Regions from separate parts of the Macrococcoides bohemicum genome, predicted to be linked through region 1. Evidence: a T-box and tRNA genes for the amino acid it is inferred to sense, from the RefSeq annotation. Region 1 holds a T-box; the other holds one or more tRNA genes.
The links. A T-box is a leader RNA that pairs with one kind of tRNA and senses whether it is charged. The one in region 1 lies ahead of pheS (phenylalanine--tRNA ligase subunit alpha), so its partner is inferred to be a tRNA-Phe.
Positions count from the first base shown of each region.

Region 2: it has a tRNA-Phe gene. The T-box ahead of pheS (phenylalanine--tRNA ligase subunit alpha) is inferred to sense a tRNA for this amino acid. The anticodon was not compared.

Region 1 covers NZ_CP054482.1:1,630,136-1,645,515, forward strand. Annotated here, with positions in the region: gene HT586_RS08455 (endonuclease MutS2) at 1-2,072, opposite strand, end outside; gene polX (DNA polymerase/3'-5' exonuclease PolX) at 2,078-3,784, opposite strand; gene HT586_RS08465 (CvpA family protein) at 3,830-4,381, opposite strand; gene zapA (cell division protein ZapA) at 4,374-4,649, opposite strand; gene rnhC (ribonuclease HIII) at 4,757-5,689, shown strand; gene HT586_RS08480 (nuclease-related domain-containing protein) at 6,174-7,166, opposite strand; gene pheT (phenylalanine--tRNA ligase subunit beta) at 7,253-9,655, opposite strand; gene pheS (phenylalanine--tRNA ligase subunit alpha) at 9,642-10,712, opposite strand; T-box leader at 10,764-10,959, opposite strand; gene HT586_RS08495 (hypothetical protein) at 11,005-11,211, opposite strand; gene HT586_RS08500 (hypothetical protein) at 11,195-11,728, opposite strand; gene HT586_RS08505 (hypothetical protein) at 11,728-12,216, opposite strand; gene HT586_RS08510 (hypothetical protein) at 12,324-12,689, opposite strand; gene HT586_RS08515 (TrmH family RNA methyltransferase) at 12,715-13,452, opposite strand; gene HT586_RS08520 (MarR family winged helix-turn-helix transcriptional regulator) at 13,483-13,926, opposite strand; gene HT586_RS08525 (alpha-keto acid decarboxylase family protein) at 14,065-15,380, shown strand, end outside.
Region 2 covers NZ_CP054482.1:1,828,504-1,843,883, reverse strand. Annotated here, with positions in the region: gene HT586_RS09590 (HTH-type transcriptional regulator Hpr) at 1-198, opposite strand, end outside; gene HT586_RS09585 (YtxH domain-containing protein) at 390-746, opposite strand; gene HT586_RS09580 (HIT family protein) at 806-1,231, opposite strand; gene HT586_RS09575 (ABC transporter ATP-binding protein) at 1,372-2,106, shown strand; gene HT586_RS09570 (ABC transporter permease) at 2,099-3,316, shown strand; gene HT586_RS09565 (hypothetical protein) at 3,339-3,857, opposite strand; gene hemE (uroporphyrinogen decarboxylase) at 3,997-5,037, shown strand; gene hemH (ferrochelatase) at 5,056-5,976, shown strand; gene hemY (protoporphyrinogen oxidase) at 5,992-7,368, shown strand; gene lplA (lipoate--protein ligase) at 7,436-8,422, shown strand; gene HT586_RS09540 (IDEAL domain-containing protein) at 8,498-8,707, opposite strand; gene HT586_RS09535 (competence protein ComK) at 8,952-9,509, shown strand; tRNA gene HT586_RS09530 (tRNA-Asn) at 9,589-9,663, shown strand; tRNA gene HT586_RS09525 (tRNA-Ser) at 9,665-9,753, shown strand; gene HT586_RS09520 (ketopantoate reductase family protein) at 9,995-10,915, shown strand; tRNA gene HT586_RS09515 (tRNA-Met) at 11,148-11,221, shown strand; tRNA gene HT586_RS09510 (tRNA-Asp) at 11,229-11,304, shown strand; tRNA gene HT586_RS09505 (tRNA-Phe) at 11,309-11,381, shown strand; tRNA gene HT586_RS09500 (tRNA-His) at 11,404-11,479, shown strand; tRNA gene HT586_RS09495 (tRNA-Gly) at 11,487-11,560, shown strand; tRNA gene HT586_RS09490 (tRNA-Asn) at 11,568-11,642, shown strand; tRNA gene HT586_RS09485 (tRNA-Glu) at 11,647-11,718, shown strand; tRNA gene HT586_RS09480 (tRNA-Ser) at 11,764-11,852, shown strand; gene HT586_RS09475 (PH domain-containing protein) at 12,069-12,536, shown strand; gene HT586_RS09470 (hypothetical protein) at 12,552-12,812, shown strand; gene HT586_RS09465 (1,4-dihydroxy-2-naphthoate polyprenyltransferase) at 12,865-13,785, opposite strand; gene HT586_RS09460 (isochorismate synthase) at 13,929-15,233, shown strand; gene menD (2-succinyl-5-enolpyruvyl-6-hydroxy-3-cyclohexene-1-carboxylic-acid synthase) at 15,220-15,380, shown strand, end outside.

The DNA.
Region 1 (15,380 bases):
ACAACGCGGTGATTCTCTTGTTTTGGTGGTGCTTCTTTTTCAAGTTCATTTAATGGCAGTTTCATCTTGATAATCCCCATCTGAACTACAGCTTCTTCACCATCAACATCTAAGATAACACCTTTTTGACCATAGCTTAAAACTTTTACATGATCACCTTTTGTAATGACTTCATCTTTAGTCGACTTTTTATTTTGTTTAATCTTTGTTTCGTGATACATACCTGATAATTTTGAACGTTGTTCTATCAACTCATTCTCTTTAATATCCGCATTTGATTTTAGATTACGCAGTTGCTTTAATAAATCATCCGCTTCTTTTTCGGCTTTTTTAACGATATCATTCGCTTGCTGCTTTGCATTTTCAATTAAGTTTTCTTTTTGTTTTTCGTAATTTGAGAAGGCCTTATTTAAATCTTTGTGTAAGTTCTGAGCTTCAATCTTTAATGTTTCAGTCAGCGCTCTATCATCTTCAATTTGCTTTGCATTCTTCTCTAATGAGGCAATCATATTATCGATTTCTTTATTATCCATATTGATCATTTGACGTGCTTCTTTGATAATTGAAAGATCAAGTCCAAGTTTTTTAGCGATATCGAAAGCGTTACTCTTACCTGGAATACCCATCAACAAACGATACGTCGGACTTAATGTCTCTACATCAAACTCTACACTCGCATTCATAACATGGTCACGGTTGTAACTGTATGCTTTAAGTTCAGGATAATGTGTCGTTGCCATCGTCATAACACCGCGACTTAAACAACGATCAAGTATACTCATCGCAAGTGCTGCTCCTTCAGCAGGATCCGTACCTGCACCCAGTTCGTCAAACATAACAAAGCTTTGCTCAGTCATATTTTCTAATATCGATACAATATTGGTCATATGACTTGAGAATGTTGAAAGTGACTGTTCGATAGACTGTTCATCACCTATATCACAGAATACTTCATCAAAGATACTTATCGTTGCTCCTTCAAATGCAGGAATCATCATACCACTTTGTGCCATTAGAATAACTAGTCCGACAGTCTTTAACGTTACTGTTTTACCACCTGTATTCGGACCGGTTATGATCACCGTGTGGATATCAGGATAGAATACAATATTATTTTTAACAACTGTCTCTTTTGGTAACATCGGATGCCATGCTTGTGGCAAATCGATTGTGCGTTCTTCAGCGATATTAGGCATAACCATCTTATTGCGGTTTCCGTATTTCGCTTTGGCAAGATTGACATCAAAATCAGCTAATACCTTGGTCGAATATGTTAATGCATTATCATACTCTGCTACTTCGTTTGTCAGTTCATAAAGAATACGTTCTACTTCTTCGTTTTCCCTATGTGTTACACTGTTTAATTCTGTTGACAGCTGAACGATACTATTCGGTTCAATATAGAATGTCTGACCACTTGATGATGTATCATGGACGATTCCAGGAAAATCCTGTTTGTATTCGCTTCTCACAGGGATAACTTGTCGACCATTACGAACAGTGACAATTGCATCAGATAATTTCTTTTGATTGTTTGAACTACGCACAATTTGTTCTAATTTTTCTTTGATTTTACGATTGATACGATTCATTTCCTGACGAATTTGAGCAAGTTCTGGGGATGCATTGTCATATAGACTCGTTTCATCACACTTCGCCTGAATAGATTCGGCTAGTTCTGTTATCGTTGGTAATTGTTTTAATTGATTGTAAATGAGAGGAATCTCTAATTCGCGCTCTTCAAATTGATTAAAGATATAAGTTTTGTATCGATTAATGACTTTAATGTTATTTTTAATTTTATTGAGTTCGATTACAGATAAGACCGAACCGATGACAGCACGTCGCACAAGTCCTTCAATATCAGAAAGCATGCTCATACCCGGTTCACTTTGTCCCATCTCTATGACACGGGCTTCTTCCAGGTGCGTCATCATTTCACGTACTTCATCAATGTTTGACGTTGGATGTGTAGCTTGTAAAATATGTGAAGACAGTTCATTTTGAGAAAACTCAACAACACGTTCTATTATTTTATCGTATTCTAAAATATTTAATGCTTTTTTATTCATAAATGTTACTTCCCTTTTGTTACCCATTCTTTAAACGTTGCACGGTCCATCGTATTGATAACCTGATTTTTCTTCACACGACCTTTAATTGCCGTACCTACGCCATAAGGCATTAAATCAAGTTGGTTAATCGCATGTGCATCCGTATTAATGGTTAATTGTAAATCCTGATATTGTCTTAATATATCCGCTGATAAATCTAAGCGCATTGGATGTGCGTTTAGTTCAAGTACTGTATTTGTTTCTTTCGCCATTTGGATCAATTGTTCAATATTCACAGCATACCCGTGTCTTTTACCGATTAATCTTCCAGTTGGGTGTGCAATATGTCTGACATATGGATTTTCGCAGGCATTTTTAAGTCGTTTCATAATATCCTCTTCAGATTGTGTGAGCGATTGATGTATCGCACCGATAACATAGTCGAGTTCTTTTAATATATCATCATTATAATCCATCGAGCCGTCACCTAATATATCCATTTCAATACCTGAATATATGTCTATCTCATTATATTGTTTATTCAAAGACTTAATCAATCCATTTTGCTCAAGCAAACGCTCTTCAGATAAACCATTTGCTACAAATAAACTTTTTGAGTGATCAGTAATTGCGATGTATTCATACCCCTTTTCAATTGCACGTTCAATCATCTGTTCGATAGAATGCGCACCATCGCTGTAAGTCGTATGCATATGAATATCACCCTTAATGTCATTTAAAGTGATAATTTCATCAAGATTTTGAATATCAAATTCTGAACCATCTGTGCGCATTTCGGGCGGAATATAGTTGACATTAAAGTGACGGTAGATTTCATTTTCTGTTGCATATTGAATAAGTGACCCATCTTGTTTTGTAATACCATATTCATTAATCTTTTCATGCTTTGCTTTAGCTAACTGTCTGATACGAATATTATGATCCTTACTGCCAGTGAAATGCTGAAGCATATGTGCATAGCCTATTGTATCTGTATATCTGAAATCCGCTGTCGTCACTAAATCATCACGCTCAATCTGCACCGTAATTTTTTCATTACCTTGAAGCTCAATCTCTTTAATAAATGGTGCTTCACTTATATATTTTGAAACTGCTTTTCTATCAGTTGTATTAATGATGTAATCAATATCACTCGAGAATTCTTTTTTCCTTCTGAAACTTCCCGTTGCATCAAATTGTAATATATCTTTTGACTCAGCGAGATACGCATCAATCATCTGTGTAAATTGATGCATTTGATAAATGCTTAACTTTTCAGTCATCGTAAGCATCTCTTCGATACCTTTTAATATATTTTCTTCACTTTTTTTACCGAATCCCGGCAGTTCACTTATCTTATTATCGATGCATGCCTGCTTCAATTGTTCGATATCATCGATACCCAGTGCATCATTAATCTTCACAATTTTTTTAGCACCTAGATTACGAATTTTCAGCATCTGAATCAATCCTTGCGGGATTGATTCTTTCAAAGTTAATAATAGTGAAGATTCACCGTTCTGCTTGATGTCATCCAGTACTTCAGCTACACCTTTACCAACACCTTTAATTTCTGTGAAATTTTGAAGCGTGTTAATATCTCCCTGAAAAGTTTCGATATTTGCCGCAGCTTTACGATAAGCAGAGATTTTAAATGGATTTTCACCTGATAATTCGAGATACGTAGCAATTGTTTCAAGCTGCTTTATATAATCTTTTTTATTTAACATGTTCATCCTCCATAATAAAAGTCATAGACACTTTTGCCTATGACTTTATTTGAATATTTGAATCAAACCGATATTTTCCCACCATGATTTAGCAATGCCACTTAAGAAAGGTGTATAGTTAACGATAAAGTTAGAAATAAAACTACCTTGTAAATGTTCCTGAATCCAGCCATTTGGCAACATCGAAAATAAAAATAGTACGATGAATAACAGCAGATAACATTCGATAAAACCTAACACCGCACCTAGTGATGCATTTAATTGTTTAAGCAGTGGTAACTGCGAAATATAATCAAAGACTGTTGCAACAATCTGTAAAATCACTTTACTCATAAAGAAAATGATTATAAAACTCACGACATTATAAAATGTCATTTCATTCGTAACCATATTTAAAAATTCAGATTTATAATTACCTTCTGCTGATGGAAAAGGAATGATGAGTACAAGATGTTTTGCAAGTTCTGCATAATACATACGGGCAATAATCAGTGAACCAATCGTCCCCAGTAAATGCAATGATTGTAATATAAAACCTCTTCTTAATCCAATCACAGTACCAAGGATCAAGAAAAATAATAATAATAAATTAATCATTTTGTTCGCCTATTCTTTCTATATTGATTAACTTTTGTTTTAAGATTTCGTACTCTTCTTGTAACTTCACATAATCATCCATTATATTTACCGCCGCCAGCACTGCTTTACGTGAAGTATCAAGTCCAGCGCTCATACGGGCAATTTCATTGATTCGGTCATCTACGAGACTAGCCACGTGTCGGATATGACTCGGCTCATCTTCACCAATAATCGTATAATGTTGGTCATATATTGTTACAGTGATACGATTTTTAAATTCTCCCATAAAATCACTCCAACATCGTCTTTTATTACTGTTTATGTTACCATTTTTAGAGGAAGTTATACAATAAAAACATATAAGTGAAGAAAAAAATACGGAGTGACATATTTATGAGCTCGAATGTTTACCAATTAGATGAAAAATCAGCAAGTAAAATAATCAGTTTACTACCAGAGAGCGATAGCAATTTACCAGCGGGTTCCAAATATCGTAAGAAAATTGAAGGTCATACAGTAACAATTTATAATTCAAATAAATTTATGGTTCAGGGCAGTACCAGTGAAACGCTTGCGATAAAGTTACTTGGAAATGCAGGGATTAAATTGGCTGGCAGTAGTGAATCAAAAAAGAAAGTTGCCGGTAAAACCATAATTTATGATTCGTTTAACTGCATCGGCAGTGACGAAGCAGGATCAGGAGATTTCTTCGGCCCAATGACTGTAGTGGCAAGTTATGTTTCTAAGAAGAATGCAGAAATATTAAAAGTGCTTGGCGTTATGGATTCTAAAAATTTAAAGGATGATAAGATCATTGCACTTGCAGAACAAATCATCCCGATTATCCCTCATTCATTGTTAGTATTAGATAATCCTAAATATAATGAACGAAAAGCGATTGGATGGTCACAAGTTAAGATGAAAGCAGTGTTACATAACCAGGCGATTACGAATGTATTGAAGAAAATTGATGGCGCACCACTCGATTATATAGTGATTGACCAGTTTGCTGTGCAGGGCGTGTATGAGAATTATGCGTTGACTGCAATTCCGGAACGCGAGAAAACCCGCTTCGAAACAAAAGGAGAATCAAAATCAATCGCGATTGCAGCAAGTTCCATTATTGCGAGATACGCTTTTGTTAAGTATTACGATCAGATTATCCGTGAGACTGGAATACACATTACAAAAGGTGCCGGAGCTAAAGTTGATTTAGAAGCAGCAAAGATAATTGAAAGAAAAGGAATTGCTTATTTAGACAGTATTACAAAAAAAGACTTTAAAAATCGCGAGAAAGCATTAAGTTTAGTCAATAAGAAAAAATAGGAGTGAAAATATGATGATGGATTACTTATACATGACGTTAGGGTTATTAGTATTTGTGTATTTATTGTGGTATATCAAAGTGAATCTAATCGATAGACGCAGGAAATGAGATTATCATTGGAGGAAGCGGTTCTATTTTTCTTTTACAGCCGCATCCTTTTTCGTTCGCTGTTCTTTTGTTGAGGAAGCGGCTGTATTTTTCTTTTACAGCTGCATCCTTTTTCGTTCGCTGTTCTTTTGTTGAGGAAGCGGCTGTATTTTTCTTTTACAGCCGCATCCCTTTTAATTCGCTGTTCTTTTGTTGAGTACGCGACTGTATTTTTCTTTTACAGCCGCATCCTTTTTCATTCACTGTACTTTTGTTGAGTACGCGACTGTATTTTTCTTTTACAGCCGCAACCTTTTTCATTCACTGTTCTTTTGTTGAGTACGCGACTGTATTTTTCTTTTACAGCCGCATTGTAATTTATTCTTTCGTTAAAAACTACAAAACATAAAATTCTTCATCATATTTCTTTTTTGTATATTCAATTTCATTTTCTCTAATAAGAAAATCATCAACTTTGTGAGGTAAATATTTACTATCTTTAAAAGTTCCCAATTTGTGATGTTCTTTCCCGAGCACTTCTTTAACTAAAGTCTTACCCACCCCAGTAAATTGAACAACATCTCTAACTGTAACGCCACTATTTTTCAAAACATATATTGCATCAAATGCAAGACGTACAAGCTCTTTCTTAGTCATTTCACAACCACATGTACACTTCACTTTTTTCGCGGTCTTTGGAACGCTTGGTAAAAATTCGCGACATTTCGGACACTTTACACCCTTTTTCATTTCACTAAATGGATAGTAATGTATACGTGGACTTCTTCCTTTATGATCATAGTGGTCAACAAAAATTCGTGCAATTCCCAATTCTTCTGATGTTACTTCACGCTGGTTTAAATTTTCTACAATTCGATTAATGTCTTTATCAAATAATATTCTTTTATCACCATTAAACCCACTTACATTAAATTCTTCACCAACAAAAATTATAAAACTCAATACTTGATAACCAAATCCCATTTTATCTACAAATCGCAATAATCTCATATGTTGTTTTGTTTGCAATGCTATAGGATTATGAATGACATAGCCATTTTCACTTATAAAATTACCATCAACATAATTATATTGTCCTTCATAATATTTCGTATCAAAATGCATAATCTTCCCATTTGATATAATAATAAAATCATACTGTGATTGACCGTTTAATCTAAGTCGCATATCCCACAACTTAGCTCCTCCACTACAATCTTTGATCCGCTCATAAAATTGTTCTTCACCAAGCAACCCTTTCTCAGAAGTAAATAAATTTTCTTTATCAAAATCATCCATTTCAAAACGTCCAGCAACTTCTAAAATATAACGCTCATATTGATTTAAAATCCGTGTCTTCAAAAACAAAGCTTTCACCTCATTTAACATATGTTAACACAAAATAAATATACAACATCCTTCTTAAAAAACACAATAAAAAGAGGCCATCGTAAATGATGACCTCTTAACAAATATTATCCTCTTAACTTAGCACCTGTTGCCGTTAAGTTTTCTAATACTTTGTCATAAATCGGTTTGATATCTTCATCTGTTAAGGTTTGTTCAGGATTTAAGAACTCTAAACGTATTGCCACAGATTTCTTGTCCGAAGCAATATGTTCGCCTTCATAAACATCAAATACTTTTGCTGATTGCAGTAACTTACTATCAGCTGCTTCAATCACTTTAATTAATTCACCAGTATCTAATGAACGCTCAACTTCTAATGCAATATCTCTATTTGTTCCAGGGAACTTCGGAATCATGTTATAGATAATCTGACCTTGAACATCATTTAATAAAGCTTTTAAATCAAGTTCAAAAATATACGTTTCTTTTAGGTCGTTATCTGATTCAAATGAAGGATGCAATTGTCCAATGATACCAACCTTTTTATCATCGACAAATATATCAGCACTACGTCCAGGGTGTAATAAAGTCTCATCAGAACGACGATATTCAAACTTAATACCTAAACGTTCACTGATTGCTTCAACAATTCCTTTTACATGGAAGAAATCAACGGTTTCTTTTTTACCTTGATGATAACTTGGCGTTACTTCTCCTGTGATAATACCCGCAATATGCTCCTCTTCAGATGGTAATTCTTCACCTTCAACTTTAAAGAACGTGTTTCCTACTTCATAAAATGCCACATTCTTCATTTGACGAGCATTATTATAAATGACAACATCAACTAAATGTGGAATTAATGACTGACGTAATTCAGCATGATCAGCACTCATCGGCATAAGTAACTTAACAGTATCTGCTTGTTTCAATGCAAACTGTTGTGCCTTTTCTTTTGAAACTAATGCATACGTAATTGCTTGATTTAACCCTAAACCTTGTAATAATGATTTCACAGCACGACGTTTCGCCTGATAATCTGTAAGTCCAACTTGTTTATTCGTCTTTGTCACAGGTAATGTTGCTGGCAAAGCATCATAACCATAAATACGAGCAACCTCTTCAACTAAATCTTCTTTAATTGTGATATCGCCTCGACGACTTGGTACAACAACGCTAAATGCATCGCCATCCACTTTAGATTCAAAGCCAAGACGCTCAAAAATATTTTTAATTTCAGTGGTTGAAATTTCGAATCCGATTAAACGGTTAATATCTTCCGTTGTAATTTCTACATTTCTTGTTAATGCAGGTAATGTGCCAGCTGATACGATACCGCTTAATACTTCACCTTGCGCATTTTCCTGTAAGAGATAAGCTGCACGGTTTAACGCATCTTCAACAAATTCAGCTGCTACACCTTTTTCAAAGCGGCTTGAAGATTCAGAGCGTAAGTTTAAGCGACCAGCTGTTTTACGAATATTAAGTGGTGCAAACATCGCTGATTCGATTAACACGTTCACTGTATTATCAGTAACTTCTGAGAAATCTCCACCCATCACACCGGCTAATGCTACTGGTTTTTCACCGTTCGTAATTACAATATCTGATGATAATAATTTACGTTCCTGATCATCTAACGTCGTCATCACTTCATCATCATTAGCATAACGCACTAAAATTTCTTTAGAGCCGATCTGGTCGTAATCAAACATATGTAAAGGTTGACCAAATTCAAGCATCACATAGTTTGATACATCCACGACATTATTAATCGGACGAATACCTGCTTTAATTAAACGACTTTGAATGTATTCTGGAGATGGTCCTATTTTTACATTTTTGACAATACGTGCTGCATAATAAGGACTCGCCTGCACGTTATCAATATGAATAGAAATGTAATCACTTGCTGCTTCCGTAACTTCATTAATTTCAGAAATCGGGAATGATAAGTCTTCTTCATATAATGCACTTGTTTCAAATGCTGTACCAATCATAGACATACAGTCACTACGATTTGGTGTAAGACCTAGTTCCATCACCTCATCGTTTAAATCCAATGCTTCCAAAGCATCCTGTCCAGGTTTAACATCACCTGTAAATACATAGATACCTTCAGAATATGCATCCGGCACTAAGTTTGAAGGTATACCTAGTTCACCTAATGAACAAATCATACCGTTTGATTCAATGCCACGTAATTTTGCTTTTTTAATTTTAATGCCACCTGGTAAACGCCCACCCGGTAAACAAACGATGACATGCTGTCCTGCATCAACGTTTGGTGCACCACATACGATTTGTAATGTTTCCTCACCAACATTAACCTGGCATACATTTAATTTGTCAGCATCAGGATGTTTCTCTTTTGACTCGACATAACCGACAACTAAATTTTTAATATCCTTTTTGTAATCAATAATTTCTTCAATTTCAATACCGCTTCGCGTAATTTTCTCAGCAAGCTCTTCTACCGGTAAATCAACTTTAACGTAGTCACTTAACCATTCTTTACTTACTAACATCAACATTACCTCCATCTTCAGCACGTAAGAACTGTGTTACAAATCGTAAATCATTTGTATAGAAATGACGAATATCTTCAATACCATATTTCAACATCGCGATACGGTCAGGACCCATTCCAAATGCGAAACCAGAGTATTTCTTAGAATCAAATCCTGCCATCTCTAATACGTTCGGATGCACCATACCCGCACCTAAAATCTCAATCCAGCCTGTTCCTTTACATACGTTACAACCTTTACCTTTACATTTGAAACAAGAAATATCCACTTCTACTGAAGGCTCAGTAAATGGGAAAAAGCTTGGACGTAAACGGATTTCACGATCTTCACCGAACATCTTCTTGGCGAAGTATTCTAACGTTCCTTTTAAATCACTCATTTTAATATTCTCATCAACAACTAAACCTTCGATTTGTGTAAACTGATGTGAATGCGTAGCATCATCTGAATCACGACGGTATACTTTACCCGGACAAATAATCTTTACTGGTCCTTCACCCTTACGTGATTCTAACGTTCGAGCTTGAACAGGAGACGTGTGTGTACGCATTAATACTTCTTCAGAAATATAGAAACTATCCTGCATATCACGCGCCGGGTGAGATTTCGGTAAGTTTAAAGCTTCAAAGTTATAATAATCACTTTCTACTTCATATCCTTCAACAACTTCATATCCTAAACCAACAAATAAATCCTCAATATCTTCAATAATTCGATTTAATGGATGACTCGCACCGCTTGTTAATTCTTTTCGAGGCAACGTGATATCAACTGTTTCACTTGCTAATTTACGATTAATTAAATCACGTTGTATCTTTTCTTCAACTTCAGCAATCGCTTTTTCAACCGTTTGACGTGCATCGTTTACTAGTTGACCAAACATGGGTTTCTCTTCATTGGGCAATGACTTCATTTCTTTCATTAAACTAGTGATGACACCTTTTTTACCTAAGTAAGATACTTTAATATCCTGTAATTCTTTTTTCTCAGAAATCGACTGTACTTTTTGAACAGCTTCTTCTTTCAATGCTTGTAATTTATCCTTTAACTCCATCATGATGCCTCCTTAAATTTTTAGAAACAAAAAAATCCTTCCCATCCCTGAATAAGGGACGAAAAGAATTCCGCGGTACCACCCAAATTTGCACAAATGTGCACACTTGTTGATGATAACGGTATCTACCGGCTTAACTTCTTATTAAGCAACCAAAAAGATGAAAAAATATGTATCGATGACTATCTCTCACCAAACGATAGTTCTCTGAACACTTCCACATATTACGTCTTTTTATCGGTTCTTTATTTCATTAATACTTATTATAATCAATAAAAAAATTATATTCAACCTATAAATCATTGCGTTTATCACGCTTTTCCAAATCTCGTATGCGGTGTTCTAGTTCATTAATCTTTTTATAACGTCGAGAAAAATATATGAGAAGTGAAATAATACCTATAAACATTAGAAATGGAGCTAAAGTAAATAATAACGTACCCCATTCTACACTTGTAGACGCGTTAAATAGTAGCAGGAAGTTATAAATGTTCTCCATGTATTTTATACAGCTCCTTTTCTTCTTCTGTTTCATAAGAATTATTACCAAACACAAGATTTATCATCACTACAAAAAAGATAATCTCGTGTGTAAAAGCTACTTTACCTTGATGGTATCGATAAAAACTCCAGAAAATGATAAAACTAAATCCAATAACCAGAATGAGGATTCTAATTACCCAATTGATATTTTTGAAATTAGCACGTTTAATTTCAAAGGGCAATTGAATGACTTTCATCATTATCACGGCCAGAGTAAATAACAGAGAAAACTTGAAATCGTCTAACGAACTCAAACGATCTTGTTCTTTAATCGGCAAATCGTAATATGCATCTGACTGTATAAAAGTATCATTAAAAAAGAAGACATAGATTAAAAAAAATGCAAGCGGAATAAATGTTAGTACAGAAATATAAAGTCTTTGGTTACGATATTGCTTAACACCCATCTTGTATTTTGTATCGAAGAGGGTGGCGAAGTAAAATGCTAGTTCTCTTTTTAATTGTGTGATCATTATGTTTCACCTTCCATAAATTCATCATTTCCAATCCATAAAAACTGAGACAATATTAAAATACCAAAAGTTGATCTCATTAATTCAGGTTGTCTGTTCAGAAATAATATGAGGTTTACTACAATATAAATTAGATATAATATCAGTAAATACAAAATTGGCTTTCTCCAATTTTTGTCTCGTGCATTATAACGATGTATTTCATTTGATAGTTGAATGATATGAATCAACAGAAAAAATAAGCCAGCAAAGACAACATAAAATATGCCTTGATTCATTTTATACTGCTCATATGCCTTATCTTCCATTTTTATTAATTCATTGAAAGAGAGCTCATCATAAAATTTAATAAATAAAAAGTATGCCGGAATTGCGAGTATTAGAATAATAATTAAACAGATCGTATTTTGTTTCTTATATCTAGCTTTAGTTACACTAGTATCAAAATCAAAAAAATGTTTAAAGTAAAATTGTATCTCTTCCTTCATTCACACCAACTCCTTATACCAATAATAACATTTTATTACAATTTATTTTATCCATTTTGTTACAATTAAATAAAATATACAAAAAAATAACCCTTCAAACTGAAGAGTTATATCGTATGCTTAATCCCCATCACCATATCGAGTCTTACTAAATTATTATCATGCGCACCTTTATTGAAGAAAAATGTACATAAAGATTTATCTTCAAATAACTCATGTCGTTTATTTTCACGCGTGATTTCAACTACTACAATACTGTACTCACTTTTCTGTGCATTATAGATGACTTCAAAATCCCACTCCTGATTGGATTCAAACCGTTGTTGTAATAAACCAATTAATCCGTCATAATCCATTACAATTTCTTCACATTCATTATTGATAAGAGTTGCTTTAATATCATGAGATATAATTTTTTTAATTTGCTCCATGTCCTGATTACTCCATGCCGCTAAAAGATGAAAATACGCCATGCCCACACTCCTCTCTATTTTTATGTTAAATCAAGTGATACATTAATATACCCGCGCATACTGCTACATTTAAACTTTCAGCTTTACCGTGTATCGGTACATAAAGATTTATATCCGTTTGATCAAGTATTGCCTGTTCTACACCTTGTCCTTCATTACCAAGTACTAATAAAAATGAATCAGCTTTTTCAACTTGATGATAGTCTACTGAATTTTCAAGACTTGTCCCCATAACTTTACCATTCACTTTTTGTCTTGCCTCTTCAAAGTCCATTTCTATGACTGGAATATGAAAGACACTGCCTTGTGAGGCACGTAACACTTTATCGTTATAAATATCTACTGTACCTTTCGCAATAATTACAGCATCCATACCTGCTGCATCAGCGGTACGAATAATTGTGCCGACATTGCCGGGATCCTGAATGCGATCCAGATAAACTGCACGGTTCAATGTAACATCGTCGATTGTTGGCATATTACATACTGCATATATACCTTGAGGTGCTTCTGTTTGAGATAATTTCTCTGCAATCTTAAATGTTATTTCGTATTGCTGTTTACTATTCTGAACCATCACTTCAGTCAACTTATCAGGATTAACTGTCAAGATTATTTCAATATCAATATTACTTTTTGCAGCTTCCTCTACTAAATGAAATCCTTCAAGTAAAAATTGACCTGTTTTCTTACGATCTTTTCTCGCATGTAATTTTGCAATCTGTTTAATTTTAAGATTGTTTACTGATTCTATAAGTTCCATACGTTACCTCGCTTATTTTTTCTTTTCTTATTATGACTCTTTTTCATGCATAATGATACTAAATCCTTCTCTTTTTTGTGATAAACCTTCCATGACTTTATGCCAGTCATAACCATGTTCTGAAAATATTTCATCCATCAAATCACTTTGTGCTTGATTTAACTTCTCAATTAAAGCATAACCTGATGGCGTGGGATATAATTCTTTCAGTCGCTTATCATTACTTGCTGGTTTTTCTTTAATGAGCGCTTTTTCTTTTAATACTTTTAATGTATTGTGTGAACCTTGCTTAGAAATTTCAAGAACTTGAAGTAATTCTTTTTGTGTGATCCCCGGTTTCGTACAAATGAAAAACAGAAAACGGTGATGTTGTCGCTGCATACCATATTGTTCTATAATCTCGTCAGCTGTGGTGATATACGTCTTATAGGCAAAATAAAATAGTAAATGTTCATTGTCACGATCCGGTGTCATTGTATTCTCCTTTAATATACTTATCTTTTATTATACCCACTATTGCACTTATTTCAATTAATAGGTCAATGGTATTGACTTATTATTTTCCGCATATTATATTTAAGAAAGAATTATTAATAGAAGGGGAGAATATTGATGAAACAAAGAATCGGTCAATTATTATTAGATACATTAGCAGTAAACGGCGTAGATAAAATGTTTGGAGTGCCCGGTGACTTTACATTAGCCTTTTTAGATGATGTTGTACGACATGACAAAATTGAATGGATTGGTAACACGAATGAATTAAACGCAGCATATGCAGCAGATGGTTATGCACGTGTTAAAGGATTAGCTGCGGTGAGTACCACTTTTGGTGTAGGTGAATTAAGTGCGGTCAATGGTATTGCCGGAAGTTATGCCGAGCGCGTACCTGTTGTAAAGATTGCTGGTGGACCATCAAGTATCGCTCAACAAGAAGGACGATACGTTCATCATTCATTAGGTGAAGGTGTGTTTGATGCTTATTCTAAAATGTATGAACACATTACATGTGCAACAACAACTTTAACAGTTGAGAATGCTCAGACAGAAATTCCACGCGTAATCAATGCAGCTATTCGTGAACGTCGTCCTGTTCATATTCATTTACCGATAGATGTTGCGTTAACTGAAATTGAAATAACAGATGCTCCAGTTGCTTATCAGCACGCAGCAAAAGACGTATCACTGTATATCGAAGCAGTTAAAGAAAGATTATCAAAAGCAAACCAACCAGTATTTATTGTAGGTCATGAAATTAATTCTTTTGATCTACACGATAAATTAGAACAACTTGCAGACTTAACAAATATTCCGGTAGCTCAATTATCACTCGGTAAATCAGCTTTTAATGAAGAAAACGATAAATATTTAGGTATCTTTGACGGAAAAATTGCTGAGGAAAATGTACGTAACTATGTAAATAACTCAGATTGTATTATTAATTTAGGAGCAAAATTAACTGACTCAGCTACTGCTGGATTCAGCTATGAATTTGACGTTAACGACGTTATCTTCATGAATCAAAATGACTTTAAAGCTGGTAGCGTTGTAAGTGATGACGTGTCAATCATCGATTTAGTAGATGGATTATTGACATTAGACTATAAAAACACTGCGGACTATCCTAAATTTAAACGCTCTGAGATGGATTATGTATTAAATGATGAACCGTTAGTTCAGGAAAACTATTTTAAATTAGTCAATGCCTTCTTAGAAAAAGATGATATCTTACTTGCCGAACAAGGAACATCATTCTTTGGCGCATATGATTTATCATTATACAAAGGCAATCAATATATCGGACAACCATTATGGGGATCAATCGGTTATACTTTCCCAGCATTACTTGGGAGCCAACATGCCGATGTAAACCGTCGTAACCTATTACTGATTGGAGACGGTTCTTTACAATTAACAGTTCAAGCATT
Region 2 (15,380 bases), 200 kb from region 1:
ATATTGACTCACTTGTGAAATCGTTGCCTTTTCAAGGTTTCTGATGATTATTAATATATGATGTTCATTAATATTTAAATCATAAGGTTTAATCCATTTTTGCCAGTCTTTTTCCACGGTTTTCCATAAAGCTTTACTCAACTGAGATACTTTATGTGTAAAAAGCATTTTTTCAATTACATCTTTTTCACGTTTCATAACGCTGCCATCCTTTCACTTGTATATTAAATTTATATTATTGCTATAGTTAAAATAAAAAAAAGTATGATGATAACATCATACTTTACTATAGGATAATAATATTTTAACATAATACATTTGTGAAACAAGATATTTTTCTGAATTTTTAAAAATATAAAAAGAAGATATCATATCTTCTTTTTTTATATCTATTTTTTTGATAAGTTATCCATAATTTCAGTTTTACGATTATTTAAGTTTTCGATATTGCCTTTTAAATTCTCAACATTTGGCTGAATATCAGATTTATAATGTGCAATCATATCTTTAATTTCATCTGTCATCGTTTTCATCACTTCTTGTGAAGCATCTTTTGTTTTGAAGACAGCATCTTTTACTTCATTTGCTTCAATCTTTAACTGATTCATCTGTGCTTTAGTGTCATATGCAGTTGATTGAAAGTTTTGTTGTAATTCTTTACCTGACTTCGGTGCATTTAATATTGATGTTGCTGCACCTGCAGCGATTCCTACACCAAATCCTAATAATATACGTGAAAATTTCATAAATTGATCCTCCTCAATTTGCTTGTACTAATCTATACCCATAATTTTTAATAACATGCTTATTTTATCGCATTGCTGATTGCATCTTTTAATTCATGCATTGCTGTTTCGTTGAACGCGTCCGCATGTGTTTCCCACTTGTAACCGAACCCATCTATATCATCTTCATAACGTGGAATGATATGGAAATGGATATGGAATACAGATTGATCAGCGAAAGCACGATTATTTTGAATAATGTTGATTCCAGCTGGACTAAATGCAGCATCAACTGCTTTAGCAACTTTTTGTACAGATTGAATAACTTTTGCTAAATCTTCAGGGTCTACAGATAAGATATCTTCAGCTGCATTTTTAGGGATAACGAGTGTATGGCCTTTTGATACTTGTGAGATATCTAGAAATGCATATGTATACTCATCTTCATAAACTTTATATGAAGGGATGTCACCTTTTAATATTTTTCCGAAAACTGTTTCACGCATTGAAAACGCCTCCTTAAATTATTTGCTATTTTGTTTATTATAATGTAAATAATGAAAATATTCATTCAATCACAATTCGTTATGAGAAATAATCATTATTTGATACAATAAATTTAAATTAAGATGAACGGAGAATGCATGTGACAGTTAAAGTGAGTAATTTAACAGGGGGATATGGTAATCAACCTGTTATTCATAATATAGATTTTGAATTAGCACCTGGTCAGATTATCGGACTTATCGGATTAAATGGTGCCGGAAAAAGTACGACGATTAAGAATATGTTAGGGTTGCTACGTCCGTTAGAAGGTGATATTGAAATCAATGGCTATAAACTCTCAAACGATCCATTTAAATATCGCTCAGAACTATCGTATATTCCAGAGTCACCTGTGTTATATGATGAATTAACATTAGAAGAACATATCGATATGACGGCGATGGCATATAATATTGATGCAGAGGTAGCTATGGAACGCGCGATGCCGATATTAAAGATATTTCGTTTGGAAGATAAGCTGAAACAATTTCCTGTTCATTTCTCGAAAGGGATGAAACAGAAAGTAATGATTATTTGTGCATTTATCCCGGAACCAGCGCTTCATATTATTGATGAACCATTTTTAGGACTAGATCCTTTAGGGATACAATCGATGCTTGATCTTATGGTGAAAGCGAGAGAAGCCGGACGCACTGTATTGATGAGTACCCATATTTTAACGACGGCAGAACGTTATTGCGACTCATTTTTACTGATGCATCATGGTAAACTAATCGGTAAAGGTACGCTTAATGATTTGAGGTTGCAGTTTAATATGCCGAATGCCACACTGGACGAAATTTATATTTTTGCAACAGGTGATGCGCATGAATAAGGCGGTTCAACTTTTTAATCAAAGGCGAGCGAAGAATCATAAAGAAGTAGCTTATTATAGTAAGTTTATCTTTAATGGTCATTTTGTCGTATTCTTATCAATTGCTTTTGGTGCATTGATGTTACAGTATTCACAAATGGTAAAACACTTATCACCGCACATCAATTATCATCTTATTATTGCAGTAACACTCGCTATGCTAACCATTACGAATATTAGAACTTTCGTCAGACCGGCAGATCAGATTTTTTTACTGAATTTTGAACAGCATATGAATGCCTATTTTAAATCAGCAATGATAAGAAGTGCATTGATTCGAATTGTTATTTTTGCAATTGTTGCAGCTTTATTTATTCCGCTATATTTTAATGTAGTAGATCCATCGGTGAGAGGGTTTATTTGTGCTATTATATTAGGACTCTTAATGATTATCATTGGTATACGGATCCGTTTTTTAATGATGAAGTTAGATATAGCGCAACATTTGAGCAGTCTACTGATATTTTTAATGTCATTATCTGGAATCTATACTTCACTTGAAGGCTTACCGATGACAATCTTTCCGATTATCATTTTTGGGTTTGGTCTGATTTATCTGCTTATTAAAAATACACAATACCGTACAGTAAACTGGCATGCAATGATAGATTACGAAGAACGATTGACACATCAACAAAATAAAACGATTAATATGTTTACAGATGTAAAAGGTATGAAAGATACTGTTAAACGACGTCGTGTACTAGATGTTTTATTAACTAAGAATAAAACTAAGTACAATCAGCAACATATGTTTGAGTTTTTATTTGTTAGAAATTTTCTGCGCAGTAGTGATGCATTATGGATTATCATTCGACTCATCTTAATTGCAGCTGTTGTGATGTGGATTGTGAATCAGGAAATTATTGCAATGATTATCGGCGCATTTTTAGTGTATGCGATTGTCTTACAAACATCACAATTTTATAAACAACAGGCATTTCAGTTGTGGCCACAAGTTTGGCCAGTTCCGGAAAGTTTGGTATTAATAGGTTTCAAACAGTTCATGCGTAAACTCGTATGTCTTACAACAATGATTATCGCGGTAATCTATATTATATTTTATCCTGCGCACTTCTATTATGTGGCTGTATTTTTCCTGCTTATGCTCTGGACGATGCGTAATGTAACAGAGAAAATTGAAAAACGTATGAAATTATTAAAGGATTGAGACATCTGTCTCAATCCTTTCTTTAATCTTCTGCTTCTGTTAATCCTTCGGGTTTCTCTACATATAAATATTTTGAATAATATATATTGGCCATAATATCTTCTGATTGATACATAGATAATGCTTCTTTACTGAAGTTTTCTCTAAAGAAGCTGCTCTTTCTGAAATCATCTATCTGACTCTTTCTATCAAACTGGAAAGTCGCAACATATGTTTCACCACGTTTAGGACGTAATAGACGGAAAGCCTGATATCCTTCGTAATCATTAAGTTTTTCTAAAGGGAAAGGTTTCGTATCAAAGACTTCCTGACGCGCTTCTTTCACAATAAAATAAAGTAATAAAGTCGGTTTCTCAAGAAGTTTACCATCATTAATAACATTAGTGAATGATTGTGGTGCACTAAACATCGATTTATCATCCGTTTCTTCATATAAATAAGCATTGTCTTCATTATAGAAAGATAATATTTGTCGTTTTGAATATTTCCTTTTTATTTTATCCAGGAAAAAGCTGGAACCATAAGTTATATAAGTATACATCGTTATCATCCTCTCTTTATTTATCTATACCCAAAATACAAGATTTATGTCAGTTTAATGACATTAGTTTTTTATGCTACTTTATAATAATTCTTATGATAAAATCAGACTATATACGAAAAAATTGGGGGAAGTTTGTTTGAATTCATTTAACGATACGATTTTAAAAGCAGCAAGAGGAGAAAAAGCATCCCATACACCGGTTTGGTTTATGCGTCAGGCAGGAAGAAGTCAGCCTGAATACAGAAAGATTAAAGAAACACATAGTTTATTTGAAATTACACATGATCCAGAACTTTGTGCATATGTAACAAAGTTACCGGTCGATCAATATAACACGGATGCAGCAATTCTTTATAAAGATATTATGTCTCCGCTTGGAGCAATTGGTGTTGACGTAGAGATTAAATCTGGTATTGGACCGGTTATCGATAATCCAATCCGTACGATTCAGGACGTTTCTCGTTTAGGTGAGATTCATCCGGAACAAGATGTACCGTACATTTTAGATACAATTAAATTATTAACGCAGGAACAGTTAAATGTACCATTGATCGGATTTACAGGCGCTCCGTTTACTTTAGCGAGTTATATGATTGAAGGTGGGCCATCTAAGAACTACAACAAAACAAAAGCGATGATGTATGAGCAACCCGAAGCATGGCATATGCTCATGGAGAAACTAGCTGATATGTGTATTACATATACGCACGCACAAATCGATGCTGGTTGTAAGATGATTCAAGTATTTGATTCATGGGTTGGGGCGTTAAATAAAGCGGACTATCATCAGTTTATTGCACCACATATGACAAGAATTTTTGCTGGGATAAAAGAAAAACAAGTACCAGTTATTACATTTGGTGTAGGTGCAAGTCACTTGATCGAAGAGTGGAATGCTTTACCTGTCGATGTATTAGGATTAGACTGGAGACTGCAAATAGAAGAAGCACGTGCAAAAGGCATTACAAAGACTTTGATGGGCAACCTGGATCCTGCAATCTTACTTGCACCATGGGAAGTAATTGAGCGTCATTTAGTTCGCATTTTAGATCAGGGATTACAATCGGATAGTTATATCTTTAATTTAGGACATGGTGTATTTCCGGAAGTTAAGCCGGACACTTTACGTCGTGTAAGTGCTTTTGTACATGATTATTCAGCGAAATATAAAGCTTAAAATTTGGGGGAAGAATGAATGACTAAAAAGGGATTACTCGTTATGGCTTATGGTACGCCATATAAAGAAGAGGATATTGAACCATACTATACACATATTAGACATGGTAGAAAACCATCTGAAGAAAGTTTACAAGATTTAAAAAATCGTTATAAAGCAATCGGTGGTATCTCACCGCTAGCAGGGACAACAGAACGCCAGGCAGAAGCTTTAGTGGAAGCATTAAATGAAGCTACAGGTGACGACTATCAATTATATATCGGTTTAAAGCATATCGCACCTTTTATTGAAGATGCAGTAGAAGCGATGCATAATGATGGTATTACTGAAGCGGTAACAATTGTCTTAGCACCACATTATTCTAACTTCTCAGTAGGAAGTTACAATAAACGTGCCGCAGAAGAAGCAAGTAAATATGGTATTCAACTTAAACATGTTGAATCATTCTATAATCAGGATAAATTTATTGAATTCTGGACAGATCAAGTGAACAGTACACTCGATACAATTCCAGAGACTGATTGGGAAAAGACAGTGTTGATCGTCAGCGCGCATAGTCTACCAGAGAAAATTAAAGCAGCGGGCGATCCTTATCCAGATCAATTAGAGGATACTGCAACAATGATCATGGACAATTCTAAAATTTTAAACGTTGAGACTGGATGGCAGTCAGAAGGTAATACACCAGATCCATGGTTAGGACCTGATGTACAGGATTTAACACGTAAATTACACGAAGAAGAACAGTATGAACATTTTATCTATACACCAGTAGGATTTGTCTGTGAACATTTAGAAGTTTTATATGATAATGATTATGAATGCAAAGTCGTGTGTGACGATTTAAATGTGAAATATTATCGCCCTGCGATGCCGAATACGGATGAACGTTTTATCGGTGCGATGGTGGATGAAATTCAAAGTGTATTAAATCAATAGAAATGAGTGTTTAACATGGCAAAGAAATGTGCAGTGATCGGCGCAGGTATTACAGGGTTATCAGCAGCGTACTATCTGCAAAAAGAAGATTCATCGATTGAGATTGATATATTAGAAGCGGGCGATGTACCAGGTGGTAAGATTAAAACTTATCAAAAAGATGGGTATACGATAGAATTAGGTCCAGAATCATATCTTGGACGTAAAAAGATTATGACAGAACTTGCTGAAGCAATCGGTTTAAAAGATGACATTGTGATAAATAATACCGGAAAATCATATATTTATGCCAAAAATAAACTTTATCCGATACCAGGTGGTTCAATATTAGGTATACCAACTGAGATGAAACCATTTTTATCAACACGTCTTATCTCACCAATTGGAAAATTACGCGCAGGTATGGATTATTTGATTCAACCAAAACCGATGGAACCGGATGTTTCAGTCGGTGCTTTTTTCAGACGACGCTTAGGAAATGAAACTTTAGAGAACTTAATAGAACCATTGTTATCAGGTATATATGGTGCTGATATTGATAAGTTAAGTTTAAAATCTACATTCCCAGACTTTAAGGCGACTGAAGAAAAGCACGGTGGTCTTATAAAAGGAATGCGTGCAAACAAGAAGAAAGCACCTAAAAGTAAAGGGCCGGTTCAGGGACAGTTTAGACAATTTAAAAATGGTCTGATGAGTTTTATAGAGGCACTAGTAAAAGACATAGAACAAAAAGGTGTCCATATTAAATATAATCATAAAGTTGATGCCATTGAAAAATTAGACAACGGCTATCATATTACTGTAAATGGGGAGAAAGTATACTACGATAAAGTTATTATTACTGTTCCACATACAGTATTTCGAGAATGGCTTAATGATGGACCATTAAATTATTTCGATTATATGGAGACGACAAGTGTTGCTACTGTTGTTATGGCCTTTGATGATAGTCAGGTGAACAACAAAGAAAATGGAACAGGTTTCGTTATTGCTAAGAACTCTGACACCGTCATCACTGCGTGTACGTGGACAGATAAAAAATGGTCTCATACAACGCCACCCGGAAAGACATTGTTACGTGCATATGTAGGTCGTCCAGGTAGCAATGTCGTTAAGGACAATGACGATGCAGCAATTGTTAAACTCGCACGCAATGACCTGGATAAAATGATGGAAATTAAAGGTGAACCTGAATTTACGATAGTGACGAAGTTATTTAATAGCATGCCACAATATGAAGTAGGTCATATTGATCGTATTCACTCAATTCAACATTATCTTAAGACACACTATCCTGGTTTAGTGATTACCGGTGCATCTTTTGAAGCGGTAGGACTGCCAGACTGCGTTGCTCAAGGGCAGCGCGCTGCATTACAAATTGCACATGAATAATCAAAATATTATCTATAATGAATCTACAGCATTATAATGAAATACAGACGCACTTTAGGAGGATGTTATGAAATTTATTCACAATAATAATATAACGGATCCTTCATTGAATTTAGCAATGGAAGAATACGTATTGAAACATTTACCGAAAGATGATTCCTATTTCTTATTCTATGTTAATGAACCTTCAATAATTATCGGAAAGAATCAAAATACATTTGCTGAAATTAATCAATCATATATTGATGAACAAAATATTCATGTCGTCCGCCGTATTTCTGGTGGTGGAGCAGTTTATCATGATTTAGGCAATTTAAATTTTAGCTTTGTAACAAAAGCTGATGAAGACAGTTTCCATAACTTTAAGAAATTTACGATGCCGATCGTAGAGGCACTTAATAAATTAGGTGTACAAGCTGAGATGACAGGACGTAATGATCTTCAGGTTGGCGAACGTAAAATCTCAGGAAATGCGATGTTTCAATCGGGAGATCGCATGTTCTCACACGGAACACTGATGTTAAACAGTGATATTGAAGAAGTCGTGAAGAGCTTAACAGTAAGTGAAAAGAAATTAATAACAAAAGGAATAAAATCTATTCGTTCACGTGTAGCAAATATTCAGGAATTTCTTGAAGAACCAATGTCAATGGAAGATTTTAAACAGACATTACTGAATTCAATATTCGATGGTGAGATTGAAGAATATCAACTTCAGGAAGAAGACTGGAAGAAGATAGAAGAAATCAGTGAACAGAAATATCGTAACTATGACTGGAATTACGGGAAAAATCCGAAATATAACTATGAAGTCAAACAGAAATTTCCTGGCGGTATGTTGGAACTTAAGATTAATGCCATTAAAGGCATGATTGATGATATTAAAATATTTGGTGATTTCTTCGGTGTAGGCGAAGTTACTGAGATTGAACAGAAACTTAAAGGATTACCACATAATCAAAGGGCTGTGAAGGCAGTTTTAGATACAGTAGATTTTGGACATTACTTCGGTAGAATAACGAAAGAAGAATTTTTAAGTTTAGTTGCAAAATAAAAAAAGATAAATTTTTAGCGCCAATCCTTAAAATTAATTTTTGAGGCATTGGCGCTTTATTTGAAAGTATTCAATTTAAATTTCCTCCAGAGCGTTCAATTCACTCGTATATTGAAGAAATGCTTCCTGGTTATGATTTAATAAAGACAAATCAATCTTTTCTTTTAATAATTTCTTTTGATGACTTTTAACAGCTTCGTCAATGATAAGCTCGATATATAAATTATTGAGATTAGATACGAAAGTTTCAAGACCATTTAATTGTGTTTGTTGATTATAGTTCATAAGTGTAACCTCCTAAAATGTATTAAAACGAGTATAGTATATAATATTCTAAATTGCAATAGTATTCAGAAAATTATATTAATTAACATTTATTCGTTTTGATTAATAATATATAACCATATTTTTAACTTTGTAAACATATCTTTTTCTATTGTAAACTATGTTAAATATTTGAAAAAGTTAACAAATGTTAAGTGGAATTGTGTATAATATTATCAATATATTGACAAAGGAGAAAGTTGATATGGAGAAATATATTGTTAATGAAAAGACGATGTATATTAAGGCGTATAGAGATGGTAGAAGTGTACTTTCGGAAATTGGTGAATACGGAAGAGAAACATTTATATTTAAAAAGAAGCCACTTCATATCATTGAAGACTCACTATTCTTTTATCATGCTTCCTATAAAGCGAGAAAAATATCTACGAAGATGATTGCGGAAATCTATACGAAACCACCGATTATCGTCCAGCCCGGTACACAAACATATTTCTTTCCGACGCACAGTGATCGAAGTAACGATATGGCCTGGATCAATGTTCACTACGTAAATAGATTTCACGCAGGGGAACATTATGATACTGTTGTGGAATTTGATGATCAGTCACAAGTATCTTTTCCGGTGACAACGTATACTTTTAATACACAGTATTTGCATGGGATTAAACTCGAATATTGTGTAAGAGCAAAGGCGTTAAAACAGGAAATGTATACGCAGGAAGCAGTGCATTTTGACAAATGCAGGGCAAATCTATTCGAAATGTTAGCAATGTATGCATTATTAGAGAAAAAGGTGTAAATGTTCCATAAAAATATTTACCGAAAGTATTGACCAATTTATTTCAATTGATATAATAGTATTTGTTGATTGAAATTATTCCACAGTAGCTCAGTGGTAGAGCTATCGGCTGTTAACCGATCGGTCGTAGGTTCGAGTCCTACCTGTGGAGCCATGGAGATGTACTCAAGTTGGCTGAAGAGGCGCCCCTGCTAAGGGTGTAGGTCGGGTAACCGGCGCGAGAGTTCGAATCTCTCCATCTCCGTTACAAAACACTTAGTGTATGCTAAGTGTTTTTTTTTATGTTTAAAATAAATTATTGAATAATCTGAATTTTTGAATTATCATAGATACATTATATTTTTGAAATTATGATTACGCATTGATGTATTAATTTTATCTAAATGACTATAAATTAATACATAACAAGTATGTGAATAGTTTAACAAACATACTTATTCCTGTGATAATATAATATTAGATCATTAAATGAGGAGGAAGAAAGTATGAAAATAGTTATGGCAGGCTCAGGTGCGATGGGTGGACGTGTTGGTCTTTATTTAACTGAAAGTGGACAAGATGTGGTGATGCTTGATAAATGGCAGGACCATGTTGATGCGCTGAACAGTAATGGTGTTGCTGTTCATTCTTATGGTGAAACAACCAACCACAAAGTTAAAGCAGTATTTATGGATGACTATAATGAACCGGCTGATTTGGTAATTTTATTAACAAAAGCTCTGACTGCTGAAGAAACGATCGATAATTTAATTAAACAGGGTGTCATCACAAAAGAAACGAAAGTGATGTCACTGATGAATGGTTTAGGTCATGGTGATATGCTGCTGAAGAAATTGTCTGTTGAGCAAGTTATACTGGCTGTAACAATGTGGTCAGCGGGTTTAAAAGGACCAGGTGAATTAATTTTAGAAGGAACTGGTAATATTGAATTTGGATATCCTGATGGACATGTGGATGCATTCATTGAAAAATTGAAAGTAATTTTAGATGAAGCGAAACTTAATGGTGTTATCAGTAATGATATTGTTACATCAATCTGGAATAAAGCTTTAGTGAACTGCTGCTTTAACACATACTGTTCAGTAACGGATAAACGTATCGGGGAATTTGGTGCGTATGAACAAGCAGATGCAATGTTAATCCCTTTAGTTAAGGAAATTATTGCAGTAGGGGCTACTAAAGGTGCTAAGCTGGATTTAGATGCAACAATGGAGAAATTCCATAAAATGTACTCGCCTGATGTCGTTGGTCTGCATTATCCATCTATGACTCAAGATATTCATAATGGACGTAAGACAGAAGTCGATTTCTTAACAGGTGCTGTAAGTCGATATGGTGATGAAGCAGGGATAGGAACACCATATTGTGATATTTTAACGCATTTAGTACATCAAATTGAAAAATAGAAGAATAGATTTTGATTTTTTTACCAGTCATGTAACAACATGTCTGGTTTTTTGATGGTTGCGTAAAAAGAAATAAATCACTAGCTTAACCGCAATAAAACATACTTTTATACAACATTCGGATGCAAACTGCCTCTAAAGATAAAATTTACACTTTTTTGATGTTGCGTTCACAAACTTAAAATGATATATTTTAAAAGTACTCTTTTTACGAGAGACAACATATTATTAACGCGGGATGGAGCAGTCTGGTAGCTCGTCGGGCTCATAACCCGAAGGTCGGTGGTTCAAATCCGCCTCCCGCAATTAAAGTGGTCCCGTGGTGTAGCGGTTAACATGCCTGCCTGTCACGCAGGAGATCGCGGGTTCGATTCCCGTCGGGACCGCCATTTTGGCTCAGTAGCTCAGTCGGTAGAGCAATGGATTGAAAATCCATGTGTCGGCGGTTCGATTCCGTCCTGAGCCATATTTTAATTTTATTATGCAAGGCGATTGTGGCGAAGTGGTTAACGCATCGGATTGTGGTTCCGACATTCGTGGGTTCGATTCCCATCAGTCGCCCCATTGTTAAGCGGGTGTAGTTAAATGGTATAACCTCAGCCTTCCAAGCTGATGTCGTCGGTTCGATTCCGATCACCCGCTCCATTATTAATCCACAGTAGCTCAGTGGTAGAGCTATCGGCTGTTAACCGATCGGTCGTAGGTTCGAGTCCTACCTGTGGAGCCATTTAGGCCCCTTGGTCAAGCGGTTAAGACACCGCCCTTTCACGGCGGTAACACGGGTTCGAATCCCGTAGGGGTCATATAATCAGAAGTGAAATATCGCTTCTGATTTTTTTAATTATTATGGATCGTTGTCCGAGTTGGCCGAAGGAGCACGCCTGGAAAGTGTGTAAACGTCACAAGCGTTTCGAGAGTTCGAATCTCTCACGATCCGCTAATAGAATAAAACTACTGATGATACTTCAATGTAACTTCAGTAGTTTTATTTAGTTATACCGGACATATTTTTACTTAATGTTATTTAATGATAAAAGTTGCTTCAACGTCTATTTTTTAATGTAGAAAGCAAGTATAATATACTTATTCAAATATTATACTTCTAAAGTTTATTGTGAAGTATAATACAAAATAGAAATCATAAGGTGATGAAATGAGAGATAAAGCATCGACACGTAAAGTGTTAGCAGAACTAAACTATCCAGTAAGATATAAACGCTTTTCAAAAATCTTTAAAAGAATAAAAAAATCAGAACGCCGTTTCTTTATTAAATTATTAAAAGTAATCTGCAAAGATATTAAAAACAAAGAACTTATTTATTTTGCGACCTATAGTCATATTAATTTGAATCAACATGGATTATTCATTTTATTAGATGACCGCATTGTTATGGTTCATAGCAAAATGAAATCAAAACGTATTTACTATGAAGTAATTAAATATGCGGATATAGTAAAGATTGATTTTGAGCCCGATACTGAAGGGGAATATGGAGAATTATTTTTCAAATATAAACGTAAAAAATTAAGTGAAAAGTCAGTTACACTGCGTATGATTAAAAGTAAAGACTTGCCTGAAATGGTGGAATTTATTAGAATTAAAATGTCTGAAACAATATAAAGGGGGACATATAAAATGGCGAATATCGATAAATTAGTAACATATGCAGAACTTAAATTAGGTCAGTTTGGTGTAGATTACCGTGAAAATCATGAAGAAGATAAAGTGCAGGAAATTGAACCACGCAGCTACGGAGTAAATGGAACTTCTATTGATGTGCTTTATGATGCACAAAGTTATGTAATCGATTTAACAAAATCTGGTGTGCGTGATGTGACTGAAGAAGATGCACATGCAGTTGTGGGAAGATTAAAAGAATTCTTCAATCAAAAATAATAAAAAAAATAATAAAAAAAATCGTGAGACTAGATAATAGTCTCACGATTTTTTAGATTGCAGTTAATGCTGCGAGATATAAGCCTAGTGCAAATAAGAATCCGAATAAGGTGTTGAATTGTCCGGTAACTTTCATTGCAGGCATCAGTTCGATTGGTGTGTTGCCTTTGAAGAAGCGATTTACTGCTTTAATCGGCAAGTTAAAGCTTAGCAATACAAGTAATAAAAATGGCGAACCATAAGGTTTATAGAACACTGTGTACAGTACTACTAAGAAACTGATTAAGTATAATAATGCCATCGTAATAATTGCGATTGTTTTACCAACTAAGATAACATAAGTCTTTCTACCGCTCGCTTTATCTTTAACACGGTCACGAATATTATTGGCCATATTAATCATGCCGATATTGATTGAAACTGGAATTGACATAATTGCAGGGTACCATTCTAGATGTCCTACCTGAATGTAGAACGTAATCATAATAATTACAAATCCCATAAAGAATCCGGCGAAGATTTCACCGAATGGCGTCCATGAGATTGGTATCGGCCCACCCGTATAGAAATAACCTACTGCCATACATACAATCCCAACAAGTAAGATCAACCATGACGATTGAGAACAAATATAAAGACCCAATATTGCGGCAATGATATAAAAAGCAATTGCTAAATTATATACTGACTTAGGACGCATACCATTTCTTACGATTGCACCACCGATTCCGACTGAAGTATGATCATCCAGTCCGCGCTTGTAATCGAAATATTCATTAAACATATTTGTTGCAGCTTGTATCAATAAGCAGGCAATAAGCATGATAATAAGTAAGTCGATACGGATATCAGTGAAATATTTTGCGCATGCTGTTCCGACAAGTACAGGTACGAAACTTGCTGTTAAGGTGTGTGGTCGCATTAAGTGATAATACTTTGCTATACCAGTGTGTTGTTGTAAATGTTCAGACATATTCATACCTCTTTTATTCTTAATGTATAAATTTTATATTTAATAATAGTCATCGTCAACAAATCTAGCATAATTTGTCCAATAATCATTGAATAATGTTAAAATAATAAGTATATTATTTTGAAGTGAAAGAAGTGTAGAATGTGCCGATTAATCAACAGTTTGAGTCTCATTTAACAACAAATAAAATTAATAAAATTGAACAATTTGATTTAGACTTCCAGCTAAATGTTGCATGGATCATGGATTATTTTCATGCATTTGCAGGAGAGCGTTATGTCTTTATCAATAAAGATAAATCCTTTAAGTTAATCGGTATTGGTCATCATTCAGTAGTTACAGCAGATACGATTCATCCCATTCTAATCGAACGACAGTTTAAGGCGATTGTTCAGGATGCAACATATATTGGTAATGGTTCGCAGTATGATTTAAAGCTTTTTGGTGGCTTTCAGTTTGATAATAATGAAAGTAAAAATTTTTCTGCTTATGAAAAGAGTCATTTCATCATTCCGAAAATACAGATTGTTGAAAGTAATGGACACGCTTCAATAATATTTGTTGATCAATCTTTAGACAAAGCGCAGTTAATCGAAGCATTAAGACATCATACCGGAGATAATGTACCATATAACAAAATAATATCTGCTGAAGATATTGATCTGGACTTATTTAAATCTAATGCACATAAAGCAATATCGATGATGCAGGAAGAAAAGCTGGAAAAAGTTGTGCTATCAAGAAAGAGAAAGATTACGATGGAACGAGATATCGATATTTTGCCACTCATCGATCAGGCGATGAAAAATCATGAAGTGAGTTATTTTGCTTTAATGGAGTCTGGAACACAAACATTTATTACAAAGACACCTGAACAGCTTGTTGCGGTGCAGGATGGCATACTTCATACAAATGCCATTGCCGGAACGATGGGCAAAAGTATTGCAAACGCGAAACAAAAGTTACTATATGATGAGAAGAATCTATATGAACATAAAATCGTTGTAGAAAGTATAAAGGAAGATCTCGCACCGTTTACAAATGAGATTACTTTAAAACAATCACCGGATATATTAGAAAATCAATTTTTCTATCATTTATATACACCGATTAATGCGAAGTTGAATCGTGGTGGATTATTAGAAGTAACTGAAAGTCTACATCCAACACCTGCACTGGGTGGTTTTCCGAAACGTGCGGCGATGCATTTCTTAGCGGAGGCAAATGAAGGGCGTGGATTATACGGTGCACCATTAGGTTATGTTGATTTAAATGATGAAGGTGAATTTATCGTTGCTATACGTTCGATGGTTATCCAGGATAACACTGCGATGCTCTATGCAGGATGTGGTATTGTTAAGTCGAGTGTTGTAGAGAGTGAAGTTTATGAAACAGAAATTAAATTTAAACCGATGTTAGAAATGTTAGGAGTAAATGAAGATGAATGACGCGTTAACTAAACAAGTGTTTCATTTCGTTAAATCATTATATGATTATGGTGTACATGAGATAGTGATTTCACCAGGATCACGCTCAACACCCGTTGCGATAGCATGTGAACTTCATCCAAAGATGAAGACGTATATTCATCCAGA